One region of the Cytobacillus sp. C11.1 genome, then DNA from elsewhere that is predicted to be linked to it. Evidence: a T-box and tRNA genes for the amino acid it is inferred to sense, from the RefSeq annotation. Region 1 holds a T-box; the other holds one or more tRNA genes.

Region 1 (4,769 bases):
CAGAGTTATGCCCCCCAGATATGAAAGTGGTTTTAACAAATTTAAAAGGGGATATAAGTGAATTAACAGTAGAAGAATTATTGCCAGGAGCATTTTCACCGGAGGATCTACATGAATAACGAGACAACAGCAAAAGGCCACAAATCAGGGTTTATTTCCATAATTGGCAGGCCAAACGTTGGTAAGTCAACCTTTTTAAATCGCGTAATCGGACAAAAAATTGCCATTATGAGTGATAAGCCGCAAACGACACGCAATAAAGTCCAAGGTGTCCTGACAACAGATGATGCACAATTTATCTTCATCGATACACCTGGAATCCATAAACCAAAGCACAAGCTGGGAGACTTTATGATGAAAGTTGCCCAAAACACGCTTAAGGAAGTTGATGTTATCCTGTTTATGGTTAATGCCCAGGAAGGTTTCGGCCGCGGTGAAGAATTTATCATTGAAAAATTTCAGTCAGTTCGTACTCCTATTTTCCTTGTTATCAATAAAATTGACCAGGTACATCCGGATGAACTACTGAAGTTAATTGATTCTTACAAGGAGAAGTACGAATTCAGTGAAATTATCCCCATATCTGCTCTTGAGGGAAATAATGTTGAGACACTTTTGGGACAGATTAAGGAATATATTCCGGAGGGACCGCAGTTTTATCCTGCCGACCAGGTGACTGACCACCCTGAAAGATTTATTGTTTCCGAACTGATCAGAGAAAAAGTACTGCACCTTACAAGAGAAGAAATTCCGCACTCGCTGGCCGTAATGATCGATAAGATGGAGCGCCGTGAAGAGAAAGATGTCGTTCATGTGATGGCCACCATTATCGTAGAACGTGATTCGCAAAAAGGCATTGTAATCGGAAAGCAGGGAAAAATGCTGAAGGAAGTTGGTAAACGGGCAAGGGTGGATATTGAAAATCTGCTCGGGTCAAAAGTCTATCTTGAGCTTTGGGTTAAGGTTCAAAAAGATTGGCGAAACAAAATGTCCCAGCTTCGCGATTTTGGTTTCCGTGAGGATGAGTACTAATTTACCAGCCCTAATTAAAGTATTAACGGTTTTTGGTTAATATGCATGATACTGATTGACAATATTTTCGTCTCATGATTTTACAAAGACAGGCTATGATATAGATAAAGTATTGGGATAAATAAATTGCTAGTTGAATAACGGAAAGGTGGGGTTTTCGATGATGGATTTTACCTGGAAAGTGTTTTCCCAGACAGGTAATATTGACACATATCTTCTCTTCAAGGAGCTAGAAAAGGAAACTCAAGATATACCCGGAAATAACGATGAAGAGCTAGCAGAAGCTGATTTTCCCATCTCATAGGTTTGTCGAAAGACAGGGATGGTGTCAAAGGTGCTTGATAAATGTGAAGGCATCGTCATAAGAACTACTAATTATAGCGAAACAAATAAAATAGTCACCCTATACACCCGTGAGTGGGGAAAGGTTGGTGTGATGGCACGCGGGGCGAAAAAGCCGAACAGCCGCCTTGCTGCTGTCACCCAGCTTTTTACATACGGATACTTTTTAGTACAAAGAGGAAGCGGATTAGGGACTCTTCAACAAGGAGAAATGGCTGCGTCCATGCGTTCCATCAAAGAAGATATATTTCTGACCGCTTACGCAAGCTATATTGTGGATTTAACTGATAAAAGCACAGAGGACAAAAAACCAAACCCTTTTCTATTTGAATTGCTTTACCAGTCCCTGAATTTTATTAATGAAGGATATGACCCCGAGATAATAACAAACATTTATGAAATGAAAATGTTGAATAGTTTGGGATTATATCCTGTTCTTGATCAATGTTCTGTCTGTGGAAGCACTGACGGGCATTTTTCATTTTCTATCCGGGAAAACGGCTTAATTTGTCACCGTTGCCTCGAAAAAGACCCGTATCATTATAAGGTTACACAGGGGACTATCAAGCTGCTGCGCCTGTTTTACTTTTTTGACTTGTCCAGGCTTGGAAATATCTCTGTCAAGCCAGAAACAAAAGCGGAATTGAAAAAAATTATTTCAGCTTATTACGAAGAATACTCGGGCCTCAACTTAAAAACAAAAAAATTTCTAAACCAGATGGCCAAGTTTGATGATCTTATGTAATTTAAACGCACCTTAGCTTTGGCTGCCCCTGAATATTGACAATCAATATTGTTTCCGCTATGATTCAAATTAATTAAATAATTGCAGTGAAGGAGAAGAGTACTTAACTCATTCTATAAAAGCGAACCTGGGACGGTGGAAGCCAGGCATGGAAGGTTGAGGAAGGGCGCTCCAGAGCAATATTGTCTTTTGATACAAAAGAGGCTGCGGCAAAGGCTGCAGCAAATAGGGTGGAACCGCGGGTAAACTCTCGTCCCTATGCCTTGAGCATAGAGACGGGAGTTTTTTTATGTTCAGCTCCATTAAAGCTTATTGTGGCTTTTAACACCCTGATAGCAGAGATCAACAGACAAGGTTAATAAAGCCAAATATTTAATACTAAAATCAGGAAAAAGGAAGAGGTGTCCTATGAATATTCAAAATATGATATTAACACTCCAAAAACATTGGTCAGCCCAGGGCTGTATTCTAATGCAGGCGTATGATGTGGAAAAAGGCGCAGGTACGATGAGTCCCTATACTTTTTTAAGAGCAATCGGACCAGAGCCGTGGAATGTGGCCTATGTAGAGCCTTCACGCCGCCCTGCTGACGGACGCTATGGGGAGAATCCAAACAGGCTTTATCAGCATCACCAATTTCAAGTGATTATGAAACCTTCTCCGGATAACATCCAGGAGTTATACCTAGATTCCTTAAAAGCATTAGGTATAGATCCGCTGGAACATGATATCCGCTTTGTGGAAGATAACTGGGAAAACCCATCCCTTGGCTGTGCTGGCTTAGGATGGGAAGTGTGGCTTGATGGAATGGAAATTACCCAATTCACGTATTTCCAGCAGGTGGGCGGATTAGAGTGCAAGCCGGTTTCTGTTGAAATTACATATGGAATTGAAAGACTTGCATCCTACATCCAGGATAAAGAAAATGTGTTTGACCTTGAATGGACAGATGGCTTTACGGTAAGAGATATATTCCTGCAGCCTGAGTTTGAGCATTCAAAATATACGTTTGAAACTTCAGATCCAGATATGCTTTTCAATTTGTTCAATATCTATGAAAAAGAAGCGCACAGGCAAATGGATGAAGGCCTTGTCCATCCGGCATATGATTATGTTTTAAAATGTTCGCACACTTTTAACCTGCTTGATGCCAGAGGAGCTATATCTGTAACAGAAAGAACTGGTTATATAGCCCGCTGCAGAAACCTGGCCAGAAAAGTTGCCAAAACCTTCTATGAAGAAAGAGAGAAGCTTGGTTTTCCAATTTTAAATGCAAAGGAGGAAGGAACCCATGAATAAAAAAGATCTGCTGTTGGAAATTGGCCTTGAAGAAATGCCGGCAAGATTTGTGACTAATTCAATGAATCAGCTTTCAGATAAAGTAAGCTCCTGGCTTAAAGAGAAGAAGATTTCTCATGAAGAAATAAAAACCTATTCATCTCCACGCCGTTTGGCTATTCTTGTAACTGGCGTAAATACTGCACAGGAAGACATAAATGAAGAAGCAAAAGGGCCTGCCAAAAAAATTGCATTAAACGAAAATGGCGAATGGTCAAAAGCTGCAATTGGATTTAGCCGCGGCCAAGGTGCCTCTGTAGAGGACATCTTCTTTAAAGAAATTAATGGGATTGAATATGCTCATGTCAACAAATTTATTAAGGGACAGGAAACAGCTGCCCTTCTGCCAGAACTGCAGCAGCTTATTACTTCTTTAACATTTCCAAAGAATATGAAATGGGCAGACCAGGAGCTTCGTTTTGTAAGGCCTATTAAATGGCTAATGGCCTTATTCGGAAACGAAGTCATCCCTTTTGCCATAACAAATGTCCAAACATCGAATTGGACAAGAGGACACCGATTCCTGGGTAAAGATATTGAGCTCAGCAATCCGGCTGATTATGAAAAAGCTTTGCTGGCACAATATGTGATTACGAACCCGCAGGAAAGAAAAAATGCCATTCAATCACAGCTGGAAAAGATTGAAGAAGAAAACGGATGGGTTATACCTGTAGACGAGGATTTATTAGAGGAAGTAAATAATCTTGTTGAATACCCTACTGCTTTATATGGCCAATTCGAAGAGGAATTTCTTGAACTTCCAGAAGAAGTTTTGATTACATCTATGAAAGAACATCAGCGTTATTTTCCGGTGAAATCAAAAGATGAAAAGCTGCTTCCTTATTTCGTGACAGTCAGAAATGGCGGACATGAGCATCTGGAGAAAGTGGCTAAAGGAAATGAAAAAGTTCTAAGAGCAAGGCTTGCTGATGCTGCATTCTTCTATAAAGAAGACCAGAAAACGGATATTAATGTTTCATTGGCTAAGCTTAAAAGCATAGTATACCATGAAGAAATCGGTACGCTTGCGGAAAAAGTCGCTCGTGTGCGCCAATTGGCAAATAAATTAAGTGATGAACTAGGTTTCAGTGACGAGGAAAAAGCAGTCGCAGACCGTGCTGCTGAAATAAGCAAATTCGACCTTGTTTCCCATATGGTTTATGAGTTTCCAGAGCTACAGGGATTCATGGGAGAAAAATATGCTCTCCAAAAAGGCGAAAAAGAAGCAGTTGCACATGCCATTAATGAGCATTATATGCCGCGAAATGCAGAAGATAAAACGCCTTCAGGCAATGCTGGGGCTGTACTGGCC
Region 2 (4,769 bases), 2.2 Mb from region 1:
CTTAACCCAGCACTCGAACCCGGAAGATACAATCTCATCGAATTGGCTACCGACCAGCTGAAGCTCCAGTTTTCGCTCCTCATCCACCACCCTTTTCCACGGTTTGGATAACCCCTCATAGGACCACCGCCTACATGAAGGCACTGGGAAATATAATTGGTGCAATCCACCTCGAATTTTTTATATGCGGGATTATAGCTGTTCCACCATTTTTCTGCATATTGCACGGCTTTCATCCGATCATATTTATATTCCAGTCTCTCTTCTTCCTCTTCATTTCCGCAGGTTAATTGCTCTTCTTCGACCCGGATATCTTCAAAAGGATTTATCTCCTTATCCTCGACTAAAACTCCTTTATAAAAGTCAGCTATGCGTTCTTCAATTTCCTCTTCCATATAGAGCATGCCCTTATGTTTAATTAAGTATTTGAAGTGGACATTGTATTCAACCCGCTTAACTTCATCCTTTTCCTCGCCAACTCTTTTAACTTTCCCAGTGGCCTGGGCTTTAACGATTTCCCCTGAGCGTCCAGACAAAGATTCCTTCTTCTTTACAATTTTAGGGCAAGTATGAATTGAATTCCTTGAATGGGAAACGCATTGCTGCACTCTTTTAACTAAAAGTTCCTGAAGCTGGTCTCTCACGCATCTCACTCCTCTCATACTCAATACATATGAAGGCGGTGAATGGACCTTGCTTAAATTTTTGCTTAAATAAACAGTATTTTACTAATAAAATTGCTTTTCTATCAGTCTTTAGCAGATTCTTTGCACATAAAAATTTCCTCTGCACATAGAACCATTTTGTCTGCATATAAAATATTTTCTCTGCGTATAATAGAATTTCTCTGCGCATAGCTATTCCAAGGTAAAAACACAAAAAAGAGGAGGTAAAAAACCCCCTCATCATTGTCCGATATAGCTTAAGCCTTTTTCGATTTCTTCAAGAACTTCTTCATCTTTTTCCTGCTGTAAAGCTAGTTCCAGGGCGGAAAGAGATTCTTCACCGCCGATTTTCCCCAGTGCCCAGGCAGCCGTTCCCCTGATTACTGGCCGCGGGTCGGATGTCATAACACTAATCAAGTCACCGATTGCTGTTTCATCTTTATAATGGGCCAAAGCAATAATTGCATTTCGCTGTATTGGCTTCTTCCCTCTCCAGGAGCCTGAAACAGGTCCGAACTTTTCTTTGAATTCACGGTTACTGATGAAAAGCAGCGGTCTTAAAAGCGGTTTGGCAACTTCCGGATCGGGCTCCATTTCTTCATGAAAATGAAAGTCCTTGCCTTTATTTTCAGGGCAAACCGTTTGGCAGGTATCACAGCCATAAAGCCTGTTCCCCAGCTTCTCTCTATAAGGCTCGGGAAGAAAGCCTTTCGTTTGCGTTAAGAAAGCAATACACTTCTGTGCATCTAGCTGCCCACCTTGGATTAAAGCCCCCGTCGGGCACACCTCGACACATTTATTACAGCTGCCGCATCTATCCTCCATTGGCTCGTCAGGTTCAAACGGAAGGTTCGTAATCATTTCTCCCAGGTAAACATACGAACCAAATTCTGGTGTAATAATGGAACAGTTTTTCCCGCTCCACCCAATGCCAGCTCGCTGTGCAACTGCTCTATCCACCAGCTCACCTGTATCTACCATTGATTTGCAGATCGATTCAGGAACCCGTGCTTGAATAAATTCTTCAAGCTTTTGGAGGCGGTCTCTCAGTACATGGTGGTAGTCTTTGCCCCACGAAGCCCGGCAAAAGATCCCTCTTCTCTCACCTTTTTTGCTGACAACTCTTACTTTCATTTTTGAAGGATAGGCAAGTGCAATCGAGATAATCGATCTAGGCTTGTCCACCAAAAGCCCCGGATTCACCCTCTTCTCAATATCAGGCTCTTCAAATCCTGATTGATACTGAAGCTCCTGCTGGCGAATTAGCCTGTTTTTCATCTCACCGAAAGTGCTCGCCGATGTAAAACCGATTTTATCAATCCCGATTGTTTTACTATACTCAATTACTTCCTGTTTCAATTGAGCAAAGTCCATATTAAAACCCCCCTTCTATGGAAATTTATATATTTAAAAGGTCATTGTTTATAGGAACATCGCTTATTATGATAAACTATTTTAAAGTAAATTTGGAGGTGGAATGCTTGGAAATTACAATTTCTCCTGAGTTGTGCGGACTATTTCCGCATTTTAAAATCGGTATTATTACATATACAAATATAGAAGTCGGACAATCTCCGCAAATGGTAAAAGGCCGTCTCCAGCTGTTCCAGGAATCTATCTATTTTGATTTAGAGGAAAAAAACGTCACGGATCTGGAGGGCATTAAAGAATGGAGACAGATCTTCAAGACAGCCGGAAAGGATCCTAACCGCTACCGCCATTCTGCTGAAGCATTGTACCGAAGAATAAAAAAGCAGAATTATCTGCAGCCAGTCAATAGCTCTATAGATATTAACAACTTCTTCTCATTGGAATATCAAATTCCGATTGGCGTTTATGATGCAGACAAGCTTACTGGTAATTTATCTATCAGGCTTGGCAAAGATGGCGAAGAATATAACGGTTTAAATGGGAGACCCAATTCACTGACCAATTTAATTATTAGTGAAGATGCAGCGGGTCCCTTTGGGAGCCCATTCGTCGACTCTGAAAGAACAGCAGTGACAGAACAAACAAAAAATGCCGTCCAAATCGTCTATTTGCGCCATTCACTTGAAACCGGGCAAGCTGAGAAAATGGTTGAATCATTGATGAACATGTACACACAAGTCCATGGGGGCGAAGGGAACTTTAAGATAATCGGGTGCTAAAAGCACCCTTTTATTTCGACAAAATTCGGGTGGTACCTGGTACCGGATAATAGCCAAAATTGAAAAAACGCAATACCTCGTTCTTTTCGAACGAAACACTGCGTTGGCTATGTATGGAGCGGGTGAAGGGAATCGAACCCTCATCATCAGCTTGGAAGGCTGAGGTTTTACCACTAAACTACACCCGCATTGTATTAAGTTTAAGCACTTTGTCGAATCAACTATTTAATTGTACTAAATTCACCAGAAAGGGTCAACCCTAATCGAGAAATTTGTCGAAAAAAGCGCCGGAGAGGTTTTTTAATTTCCTCCCCAGCCATCAAAAAATGTTTACACCCACCACATGGAAGCCGGCTGCTCTTCTATTAAGATCGATTGTAAATTCATAACTGCCCGTGTAAATCCTTCTTCAATCGACATAAGCGGATCTTCATGTTCAATGCTTACAGCATAATCATAGCCAAAGGTCCGTAAAGCACTCATCATATCTGACCATTCCTGAAGGCTGTGTCCGCATCCTACTGACCGGAATGTCCACGCTCTTGTCTGCACATTGCCATATGGCTGCATATCCGTTAAGCCATACATATTTACATTTTCACGGTCAATATAGGTGTCCTTTGCGTGGAAGTGGTGGATAGCATTTTCTTTCCCCAATATTTTTATGGCTGCAACAGGATCGATTCCCTGCCACCATAAGTGGCTAGGGTCCAGATTAGCCCCGATTGCCTCACAGGTTTCTTCCCTTAATTTCAAAAGCGTATAAGGTGTATGCACAAGAAAACCGCCGTGGAGCTCCAGCCCAATTTTAACATTATGCTCCTTGGCAAACCGGCCGGCTTTTTTCCAGTAAGGAATGAGCTTTTCTTCCCATTGCCATTTTAATACCTCTCCATATTCATTCGGCCATGGTGCAACAGGCCAATTCGGATGCTTGGCATCTTCCCCATCACCTGCTGTTCCGGAAAAACAATTTACAACCGGAACATTCATCAAGCTTGCCAGTTTGATGGTATCATATAACACTCTGTCTGATTCCTCTGCAAAAGCTTTATCAGGTGAAATAGGATTGCCATGGCAGCTGAATGCGCTGATTTCCAGTCCTCTGGACGTAACCTTTTCCAAATAATCTTGACGAAGGACTTCACTTTTCAAAAGCTCCTGCAGATTGCAATGAGCATTTCCGGGATAAGCACCCGTTCCGATTTCAACTGTTTTCAGACCCGCGGCCTTCACATGATCAAGCATATCCTCAAAGTTTTTTTCCGCAAATAAAACTGTAAATACACCCAGCTTCACAAGTGTCCCCTCCTGCTTCTTAAAATTTTTCTCTTTTTCCACTGCTTTTATAGATTGCATCGATTATTCTTGTTGTCTGTAAAGCTTCTTCAGCTTTAACTGTAAACTCTTCCCTGCCCATACAGGCATTAATAAAATTCTGCGTTTGTGCCAGAGAGTAGTCTCCCTCCCCAGGCAGCCATTCTGGGAGGGTGTTGAGGAGCATCCCATGCTTGGATTGGTTCATCCTGAATGGAAACACATCGATTCCTCCATGCTCTCCTGAAAGGCTGACACTTTCTTCATCGCTTTCAATATTGGCTGACCAGGAGGTTTCAAAAATCAGAGATGCACCATTTTTAAATTTTATGTAGGCTGTCACATGGTCATCAACATTAAAGGTTTTATGGTCAAAGCTGCCCCATAGATTGACCTGGTCAGGCATTTTGCTTAACGTATTATAAGCTGACCCTATTACTTCTGTTTCTGCAGGATTTCCCATTAGCCAAAGCGAGAGATCCAAAAGATGGCACCCATAATCAATCAAACTTCCGCCACCCTGCAGTTCCTTGTTCGTAAAAACACCCCAGCCCGGCACCTTCCGTCTTCTCATAGCCCTTGCCCTCGCAACAAATGGCCGGCCAATTTCATGTGCAAGAATGAGCTTTTTAGAGGC

What was found. The T-box of region 1 lies ahead of glyQ (glycine--tRNA ligase subunit alpha). A T-box ahead of a tRNA ligase gene usually reads a tRNA of that ligase, here a tRNA-Gly.
Region 2: it encodes a tRNA-Gly, which carries the amino acid that the T-box ahead of glyQ (glycine--tRNA ligase subunit alpha) is inferred to sense. The anticodon was not compared.

What each region holds. Positions count from the first base shown of each region.
Region 1 covers NZ_CM176935.1:2,195,763-2,200,531, forward strand. The annotation lists gene AC3ZVC_RS10820 (cytidine deaminase) at 1-119, shown strand, start outside; gene era (GTPase Era) at 112-1,032, shown strand; gene AC3ZVC_RS10830 (YqzL family protein) at 1,193-1,336, shown strand; gene recO (DNA repair protein RecO) at 1,367-2,119, shown strand; T-box leader at 2,197-2,380, shown strand; gene glyQ (glycine--tRNA ligase subunit alpha) at 2,528-3,418, shown strand; gene glyS (glycine--tRNA ligase subunit beta) at 3,411-4,769, shown strand, end outside.
Region 2 covers NZ_CM176935.1:4,982,954-4,987,722, forward strand. The annotation lists gene AC3ZVC_RS24805 (amidase domain-containing protein) at 1-644, opposite strand, end outside; gene queG (tRNA epoxyqueuosine(34) reductase QueG) at 906-2,039, opposite strand; gene AC3ZVC_RS24815 (B3/B4 domain-containing protein) at 2,147-2,815, shown strand; tRNA gene AC3ZVC_RS24820 (tRNA-Gly) at 2,930-3,003, opposite strand; gene AC3ZVC_RS24825 (sugar phosphate isomerase/epimerase family protein) at 3,146-4,114, opposite strand; gene AC3ZVC_RS24830 (Gfo/Idh/MocA family protein) at 4,134-4,769, opposite strand, start outside.